DNA from 2 places in the Staphylococcus ureilyticus genome. Region 2 is predicted to be linked to the other one. Evidence: predicted binding sites of a transcription regulator. Region 2 holds the regulator's gene; the other holds the start of a gene.

Region 1 (5,158 bases), 460 kb from region 2:
TCCTGGTCGTGACATACTTTGTTTTATACCAAGTTGCTCTAACGTAACTTTAAATAATCTGCTTGTATATTGATATCCTCTGTCGCTATGCAAGAGTATACCTTCGGTATTCGGCACAAGTTTGACTGCTTTTTTGAGCGTATCTAATACAAATTTATTGTTATTTGAGGTACTTAATTTATGACTGATAATCTGTTTGCTGCCTAAGTCATAAATAGCACTTAAGTAAAGTTTTTTACCATTGCTGAGTTTGAATTCTGTAACGTCAGTTAACCATTTTTTATTTGGGATTTGTTCTTCAAATTTTCTATTTAATATATTATGTGCTGTAATTTCAGGTGTTGTTTTAATATATCGTTTTCTTTTAGGGCGGATAGTAGATTTTAGATTAAGTTGATTCATCAATCTATAGACACGTTTATGATTTACTTTTTGATGTAGTTTAAGTCTTAAATATATGTATATACGACGATATCCATATATGCCTTTGTATTTATTGTAGATATCAACGATATCTTTGATCAATTTTTGGTTTTCAATTTCTTTATTTGATGGTTTGCGATGTAACCATTTATAGTAACTTGAACGTGATATCTTTAATACTGAACATAACCAAGCTATCGGATAAAGGTTTTTAAATGCTTTTACCGTTTGGTATGATGCTTTTTGTCTGATGCCTGTTTCATCAACTTCCTTTCTATTTCTTCTTCCTTTTTTAAAACGTCATTTTCCATTTGAAGAAATTTATTTTTCTCTTTAAGTATCTTAATTTCAGCTTTTAATGCCTCTTCAGGTGTTAATACAGACTGGGGTTTCCCTTTTCCACGTCCATCTTTAAGCCCATCATACCCATGCAAGTTGTACTTTTTTACCCAGTTATATACTTGGCTATAATTGATGTTAAAATGATTTGCTGTTGTCTTATACGATTGACCATGATTCATATAATAATCAACGATTTCCACACGATCTTCAAATGTTAATGATTTATATTTCAATTGATACACCTCGGGTTTTGGAGAATATGTTTTTAATATTTTACCCGATAAATACTTTGAAATCCATTTGTTTACAGTTGAAGTAGTGGGGATATTATATTTAACTACTAAATCAGTTAAAGATAGGCCATCATTTATATATTCGTGCACAACTTTAAGCTTAAATTCATTTGAGTAGGTATTATTTCTCTGAATTGGTAAAAGCACCTTTATTCCATGCTTCTTAAATTTATAATAGTTAATCAATAATGTTCTAGGAGAACAATTTAAATTTAATTTTTGAATTACATTTTTCATACTATATCCTTCTTCATATAAGCTGAAAGCTTTTTGATAAGTTTCAGGTGATAATTTTCTATGAGTCATAAAAAAACTCCCTTCAAAGTTTACATTTTTAAGTGTCTACTTTGAAGGGAGCATATCAGTAATGAGGAATGTCCTATTGTTGAAAATATAAATATTACTATAGAATTTAATAGCTTTATATTATTTATCTAGATGTTTTAACATATAAGTATCTGGTAAAAGTTATGATATAGTAAGCGTTCAAAACTAATAAAAATAATTGAAAAACCAACCCTTTATTGTTGATTATTACCGAGAAGCGTAATATAATATAGATAAGGTCAAAGAAAGTCAAAGTCAAACTTACTTTATTGATCAATCATTAAATGGTGAGGTGAATCAATTTGGATATCAATCAAATGACCTATGCAGTCCAAAGTACATTACAAAATGCTATTGAACTGGCTAAAATAAATGAAAATCAAAATATTGAAATTGAAGCTGTATTATCAGCGGCATTAACAGAAAGTGAAAGTTTATTTAAAAGTATTTTTGATAGAGCGCATATAGACACTGATAAATTAGATCAATCATATAAAGAAAAGCTTAAAAAATATCCATCCGTTCAAGGAGATAATGTCCAATATGGCCAATATATAAGCCAAAATGCTAACAATTTATTAAATAAAGCTGAATCTTATATGAAAAAATATGAAGATGAATATATATCTATGGAACACATCGTATTAGCTGCTATTGATATAGATGATACGACTAAACAATTTGTAGCAAATAAAAAAGAAGTTATTGAAGAAATTATTAAAAAAGTTAGAGGAGGCAATCACGTGACATCACAAAATCCAGAAGCAAATTATGAAGCTTTAGAAAAATACGGTCGTGACTTAGTTGAAGAAGTACGTCAAGGAAATATGGACCCTGTCATTGGTCGTGACGAAGAAATTCGTAATTCAATCCGTATATTAAGTAGAAAAACTAAAAATAATCCTGTTTTGATTGGTGAACCAGGTGTAGGTAAAACAGCAATCGTCGAAGGGTTAGCGCAACGTATCGTTCGTAAAGATGTGCCAGAATCATTGTTAGATAAAACAATTTTTGAACTTGATTTAAGTGCACTTGTGGCTGGAGCTAAATATCGAGGAGAATTCGAAGAAAGATTGAAAGCAGTACTTAAAGAAGTCAAAGACTCTGACGGCAGAATTATTTTGTTTATTGATGAAATTCATATGCTTGTAGGTGCTGGTAAAACTGAAGGGGCTATGGATGCAGGTAATATGCTCAAACCGATGTTAGCTCGTGGTGAACTACATTGTATTGGTGCGACTACATTAAATGAATATAGAGAATATATTGAAAAAGACTCAGCTTTAGAGCGTCGTTTCCAAAAAGTAAATGTATCTGAGCCTAATGTAGAAGATACAATTTCTATCTTACGTGGTTTGAAAGAACGTTACGAAGTATATCACGGTGTTCGTATACAAGATAAAGCATTAGTAGCAGCAGCTGAATTATCAGATCGGTATATTACAGATCGATTCTTACCGGATAAGGCAATAGATTTAGTAGACCAAGCATGTGCGACGATACGTACTGAAATGGGCTCAAATCCAACAGAATTAGATCAAGTGAATCGTCGTGTTATGCAGCTGGAAATTGAAGAGTCGGCATTGAAAAATGAATCTGATAATGCTAGTAAACAGCGTTTACAAGAGCTACAAGAAGAACTAGCGAACGAAAAAGAAAAACAAAGTTCTATTCAATCACGTGTTGAAGAAGAAAAAGAAAAAATAGCTAAGTTGCAAGAGAAACGTTCAGAATTAGATGAAAATCGAAAAGCTTTAGAAGATGCTGAAAACAACTACAATTTAGAAAAAGCAGCGGAATTACAGCACGGTAAAATTCCACAATTAGAAAAAGAATTACGTGAACTAGAAGATGCTTTCCAAAATGAACAAAATGAAGACAATGACCGCATCATTCGTGAAATTGTTACCGATGAAGAAATTGGTGATATTGTTAGTTCTTGGACAGGCATTCCAGTATCAAAATTAGTTGAAACTGAAAGAGAAAAACTCTTGAACTTATCTGATATACTTCATGAACGTGTTGTGGGACAAGATAAGGCTGTAGATTTGGTTGCAGACGCAGTTGTCAGAGCACGTGCTGGAATTAAAGATCCTAACAGACCCATTGGCAGCTTCTTATTCCTAGGCCCAACTGGTGTGGGTAAAACAGAATTAGCGAAATCTTTAGCATCAACTTTATTTGATTCAGAAAAACATATGATTCGTATTGATATGAGTGAATATATGGAAAAACATTCTGTCTCACGTTTAATAGGTGCGCCTCCAGGTTACGTTGGACATGAAGAAGGCGGTCAACTGACTGAATCAGTACGACGTAATCCTTATTCAGTCATTCTGTTAGACGAAATAGAAAAAGCACATTCAGATGTGTTCAATGTGCTGCTTCAAATATTAGAAGAAGGTCGTTTAACTGATTCACAAGGTCGAGAAGTAGACTTTAAAAATACAATAATTATCATGACGAGTAATATAGGTTCACAAATTTTATTAGAAAATGTAAAAGATACAGGTGTAATAACTGAATCAACAGAAAAAGCAGTTATGAATAGTTTAAATCAATACTTCAAACCTGAAATCATTAATCGTATGGATGATATCGTATTATTTAAACCATTATCTGTAAATGATATGAGTTTAATTGTTGATAAAATTTTAACACAATTAAACATTAGACTGATGGAACAACGTATTTCAATTGAAGTTTCTGACAAAGCTAAGACTTGGTTAGGTGAAGAAGCATATGAACCACAATTTGGTGCAAGACCACTTAAAAGATTTGTTCAAAGACAAATTGAAACACCACTTGCACGCAAAATGATTAGAGAAAATCTACCAGAAGGTACGTTAATAAAAATAGATTTATCTGATGATGGTTTAACATTTGAAGAAATTAAACCAGAAATGATATAAGAAGAAATAAATAGAAAATAGTGTTTGCGCATCATCGCTATTGAAATATGCTCATAAATGATTTGGAGAAATTCATTTATGGGCTACTATTATATTAGTGTTGGATTAATTAAAAAATTTAGTACATTTAAAATCTTAGAAATTTTCTATAGCAAAAAAAGGCAATCTCTAAATTGATAACTTAGAGATTGCCTTTTTAAATTCGTTCGAGATATTTTCGTTTCGAACGCTTCTTAAAAATGTGTATGCGATAAATAATTAGTGTTGTTCTTTCGTTTCATGCTTTGAAGGTTTAATAATCAAGTCAAATAATACGACAATGATTGTAAATACAATAGCACCAATAATAGGGGTGATCAAATTAAGTGCGCCCCCACCTGAAAGACTGTTAAGCACGAAATTTACCATTTGTAATAAGACAATAGACCAAAATAACACTGCGAGGTATTTCATTATGTAATGCCTCCAATTTAATATATATATACATTTATTATAAATAAGAATGTGATATTTGTATAGTAGTAAGTTATAAAGTGTAGATTTTAATTGTACTAATTTTCACTATAAATTATAATAATAAATGTGATTTTAATGAGTATACTAGGTGAAGTTCTTGTATTGGAATTATGTATTATGTTAAATTAATACCTGGTATTAAAAAATTATTAAGAAGGTGTACAACCATGAACGTGGGTATTAAAGGTTTCGGCGCATATGCGCCTGAAAAAGTAGTAGAGAATGCCTATTTTGAATCGTTTTTAGAAACTTCAGATGAATGGATTTCGAAAATGACAGGTATTAAAGAAAGAAGATGGGCTGATGAAGATGAAGAGACGTCTGATTTAGCTTATCAAGCAAGTG
Region 2 (5,158 bases):
CGCAGCATCTTTTTCAATGTTTTTACGATATTCATCAAGTGTAGTCGCACCGATACATTGTAATTCGCCACGAGCTAATGCTGGTTTTAAGATGTTTGATGCATCAATTGCACCTTCTGCACCACCAGCACCTACTAATGTGTGTAGCTCATCAATGAACAGAATGACATTACCTGCTTGGTGAATTTCTTCCATTACTTTTTTCAAACGCTCTTCAAATTCGCCACGATATTTCGTACCAGCAACGACTGTTCCCATATCTAATGACATCACACGTTTACCTTTAAGTGTTTCAGGAACTTCATTATTAACAATTGCAAGTGCTAAACCTTCAGCAATTGCCGTTTTACCGACACCTGGTTCCCCAATTAATACTGGGTTGTTCTTAGTACGTCTACTCAACACTTCAATGACACGTGTGATTTCTTTATCTCTGCCAATAACAGGATCCAACGTGCCATCATTAGCAATTACTGTTAAGTCACGAGCAAGACTATCTAAAGTTGGTGTATTATTAGATTTGTTTGCCTGCGCATTTTTATTGCTCATTTCAGGACTTCCTAAAGCTTTCACTACTTGCGCGCGTGCTTTCGTAATGTTTAAGTCTAGATTAGCAAAAACACGTGCAGCTACGCCTTCATTTTCTCTAATTAAACCAAGTAATATATGCTCAGTACCAACGAAATTGTGGTGTAATTTTCTTGCTTCGTCCATTGATAACTCAATAACTTTTTTAGCACGTGGTGTGTAATGTAACGCACCCATTTGTTCTTGACCGTGACCAATTAATTTTTCAACTTCTGTTACTACTTTTTCTTCAGTAATATCAAAGGATTCCAACACTTTTGCTGCAATACCTTCTGGTTCTTTCATTAAACCTAAAAGTAAATGTTCTGTTCCTATATTTGAATGATTTAAGCGAATTGCTTCTTCTTGAGCATGTGCCAATACACGTTGTGCACGTTCTGTCAGTCTACCAAATAACATAGCATGACCTCCTAATTTATATGTTCTCTTAAAATATCTGCTCTTTTTTCGTTAACTGTTCTATCATCTTCATCATCTAATAAGAATGGTGATTGAATAGCAACCATCAACTCATTAAACTTAAAGTCTTTTAAATCAATATAGTCTAAATCTATACCTAATTTCACTTCACTTAATCTAAATGATGCTTCTTCCATAGATATTAGTCTACTATATTTTAAGATACCTAACGAACGATATACTCTATCTAAAGTTTCAATTTTATTATGCTTGCTAAGTCGTTCGCGAATTTGCATCTCTTCGTTAATAATTTGTTGTACTACTTCAGTTAAACTTTCAATAATTTCTTCTTCTGTTTTTCCAAGCGTCAGTTGATTGGAAATTTGATAAATGTGACCGTATACTTGGGAACCTTCGCCATAGATACCTCTTATTGTGAATCCAAAACGATTGATTGTTTGAGCGATTCTATTCATCCGCTTCATAATCGTAAGTCCCGGTAAATGTAACATTACGCTGGCTCTCATACCAGTACCGATATTCGTCGGACATGTTGTTAAATAACCGAGTGTTTCATCAAAACTTACATCTAATTCACTGTCTAATGTGTCATCCAGTGCGGAAGCTTTTTCATATAATGTTTGTAATGATAAATCATTTCCCATGGCTTGAATTCGTATATGATCTTCTTCATTAACCATAATGCTTAAAGATTCATCTTCATTTAAAAGTACTGCAGCAGCAGGTCTTTTTATTAACTCGGGACTGATAAGATGTTTCGCTACAAGTTTATATTTACTCTGCTGGTCCATCGTGCCTAACCTCTGTATAAACATGTTAGGAAGCGCATCTTGAACTTCATTTATCACTCTATTACCATCTTGTTCGGATGCAAACATCAAAGGGTGTACATGATTTTCTAAATTTCTAGCCAAACGCAATCTCGAAGACATTACGATTGGACTTTCTGCTTCGTCTCTCATCCACTCACTAATGTGGGTGCTGATATCATTCTTACTCATCATGTTTCACCTCGCTGTCTTCTTTCAATGCCTTAATTTCATCTCTAACAACTGCAGCCTCTTCAAAATTTTGTTCTTCAATTAACTGATTTAAATAAGTTGTTTTCTCTTCTATTTGTTTTTTCAAAGCTAACTTTCTATGTGAAGAGCGTGGTGTTTTTCCAGTGTGTTCGATTTGACCACCTTGTACACGTCGTACAATATCGACAATGTCATCTTTAAAAGTTGCGTAGCAGTCTGCACAACCAAATTTACCAACATGCGCAATATCTTTTAATGTCATTTGACAAGTAGGACATCTCTTTTCTTCTTTAAATGCAATTTCATCGAAATCAATACCGTGTTTCGCTGCTAAATGTTGTAATATTTGTTTTACTACAAACGCACCTTCAATGTCATCTTGTGACTGCATTTGTTGGTTTTGAGTCCATGGGTTACCGCCTTGTGCGCATGTGGCACAAACCCATTTTTCATGTACACCATCTTGCCCTTTAACTGCTAACTTTACTTCTGCTTCATTTAAATGACAATTTTCGCACAGCACGACCAAACACCTCTCTTAATTTCTTTAATAATAATTTATTACATGTAATATTCGTTTCACTATATTAGCACGTATAATATCTCTTGATAATACATCCATTTTTAAAGTTTCTCTATCGATTACAGCGTAAATCATTTTTGCTTCGCGTTCACTGATATATGCTTTATCTAATAAACCATCTATGATGTAATAAGCTTGTTGCTGTGAAATAGATGGTCCGATGAGTTGAAGTAAATGATTAATGTAACCTGTTTCATCTTTGTTTTCAATTTTAGTGATTCGAATATAACCACCGCCACCTCTTTTACTTTCTATTTCATAACCATGTTCATTTGTAAAACGTGTTTTGATCACATAGTTTAGTTGAGAAGGCACACAGTCAAACCGCTGTGCAATATTGGCACGTTGAATTTCAACAACGTCTTCATTGGTGTCTTCAAATAATTTTTTAATGTACTGTTCTATGATGTCGGACATGTTATGCATGATTATCACCTCTTTTGACCTTCTTTGACTATATTATATGACCAACTTTGACCTTTTTCAACCAATATGTTTTAAATTTTTTCAATTTTGGATGTAAGTAAGCGCTTGTTTATTGTATTATAGGAGTTAAGAAAAAATTTAAAGGGATGAATTATTATGCATATTATTATCGGTTTAATTGGTATTGCTGTGTTTCTTGGGTTAGCTTTACTCTTTAGTTCTGACAGAAAAAATATTCGCTGGCAATACATTGGCTTATTACTCGTAATACAACTTGTATTTGCTTTTATATTATTAAAAACAAAATTTGGTATTACGGTCATTGGTGGCATTTCAGATGGCTTTAATTACTTATTAGCTAAAGCTGCTGAAGGTGTCAATTTTGTATTTGGTGGATTTGAATTTGTAGATCCTAAAAATCCTCCATTCTTCTTCAATGTATTATTACCAATCGTTTTTATTTCAGCATTAATTGGTATCTTACAATACACAAGAATACTGCCATTCATTATTAACTATTTAGGTTTAGCCATTTCTAAAGTAAATGGGATGGGTCGCTTAGAGTCATATAATGCGGTAGCAGCAGCAATTTTGGGTCAATCAGAAGTTTTCATTTCACTCAAAAAAGAATTAGCACATATCCCTAAACAACGTCTTTATACATTGACTGCTTCCGCGATGTCTACGGTATCGGCTTCTATTATCGGTGCTTATTTTACATTAATCGAGCCTAGATATGTAGTTACTGCAGTAGTACTAAACTTATTTGGCGGGTTTATCATTGCTTCTATTATTAATCCATATAAAGTAGATGTAAAAGAAGATAAATTAATCGTTGAAGAAAGTGAGACGAAAAAACAGTCCTTCTTCGAAATGTTAGGGGAATACATTTTAGATGGGTTTAAAGTTGCTGTAATCGTTGGTGCGATGCTGATTGGTTATATAGCAATTATCGCTTTGTTAAACGGTGTTGTAAGTGCTATTTTCACTGCAGCTTCAGGTGGAAGTATTACATGGGATTTCCAAACTTTAATTGGATTTATATTTGCACCATTAGCATTTTTAATTGGGGTACCATGGGACGATGCTGTTCAAGCTGGTTCTATTATGGCAACAAAATTACTATCTAATGAATTTGTAGCCATGCAAAGCTTAAATGAAGTTAAAAATATCAGTGAACACGCAAAAGGTGTAATCTCTGTCTTTGTTGTATCTTTTGCTAACTTTAGTTCTATTGGTATTATTTCTGGCGCAATCAAATCGCTTAATAATGAAAAAGGTGATATGGTAGCACGTTTTGGTTTAAAACTTTTATTTGGTGCCACACTTGTGTCATTTATTTCTGCAGCAATCGCAGGTTTCTTTATCTAATTAAACTGACAAAAAGCAGGTCAATCCATTTTGGAATTGACCTGTTTTTTTTATGTTATATTAAACTTGCTCAATTGTAGCCTTTGCAACAATATGTTCAATGAAATATTGCGTTACGCGATAATCTTCTGTTAACTCTGGATGGAAAGAAACACCTAAATAGCGTCCTTCTTGAACTGCTACTATTTTCTCACCAACCGAGCTCAATATTGTGGCATTCCCATGGACTTGGGCTATATGAGGGGCTCTGATAAATACCCCTTCTATATCTTCTGCAATGCCAGTAATATTTAAATGACTTTCAAAACTATCTACTTGTCTGCCAAATGAATTTCGTTGGACCGTAATATCTAATTTGTTGAGATATCCTTCTTCACCAACAATATCTTTTGCCATAACTATAAGCCCTGCACAAGTGCCAAACATAGGTAATTCAGATTGTTGTAATGCTTCTTTAAACCCATATAAATTCATTAAACGACGTAACGTTGTCGATTCACCACCAGGTAGTATGAGCCCATCAATTTCCTCTAATTGCTCCACATGTTTTATGGCAATACCTTCGTGTCCACTTAATTCAATATGCTTCAAATGTTCTCTCACAGCACCCTGTAAAGCTAAAACACCTATTTTCATATTACCAACCACGCTCTTGCATACGTTCTTCTAGTGACAAATCATTAATGTCTAAACCTTTCATTGCTGTACCTAACTCTTTAGCTAATCTACCAATTAATTCATAATCTTG

What was found. The regulator CtsR, encoded in region 2, represses protease genes until heat stress. The targets are predictions, from matches to a motif close to ATGGTCAATAAAGGTCAAACA.
Region 1: the regulator CtsR is predicted to act here: its motif matches at 1,621-1,641, upstream of clpB (ATP-dependent chaperone ClpB).

Annotation. Positions count from the first base shown of each region.
Region 1 covers NZ_CP094825.1:699,414-704,571, forward strand. The annotation lists one part of gene MUA21_RS13310 (IS3 family transposase) at 1-687, opposite strand, end outside; one part of gene MUA21_RS13310 (IS3 family transposase) at 690-1,364, opposite strand; gene clpB (ATP-dependent chaperone ClpB) at 1,688-4,297, shown strand; gene MUA21_RS03485 (YjzD family protein) at 4,556-4,750, opposite strand; gene MUA21_RS03490 (beta-ketoacyl-ACP synthase III) at 4,981-5,158, shown strand, end outside.
Region 2 covers NZ_CP094825.1:240,838-245,995, reverse strand. The annotation lists gene MUA21_RS01115 (ATP-dependent Clp protease ATP-binding subunit) at 1-987, opposite strand, end outside; gene MUA21_RS01110 (protein arginine kinase) at 999-2,009, opposite strand; gene MUA21_RS01105 (UvrB/UvrC motif-containing protein) at 2,002-2,553, opposite strand; gene MUA21_RS01100 (CtsR family transcriptional regulator) at 2,578-3,039, opposite strand; gene MUA21_RS01095 (NupC/NupG family nucleoside CNT transporter) at 3,196-4,410, shown strand; gene pdxT (pyridoxal 5'-phosphate synthase glutaminase subunit PdxT) at 4,471-5,046, opposite strand; gene pdxS (pyridoxal 5'-phosphate synthase lyase subunit PdxS) at 5,048-5,158, opposite strand, start outside.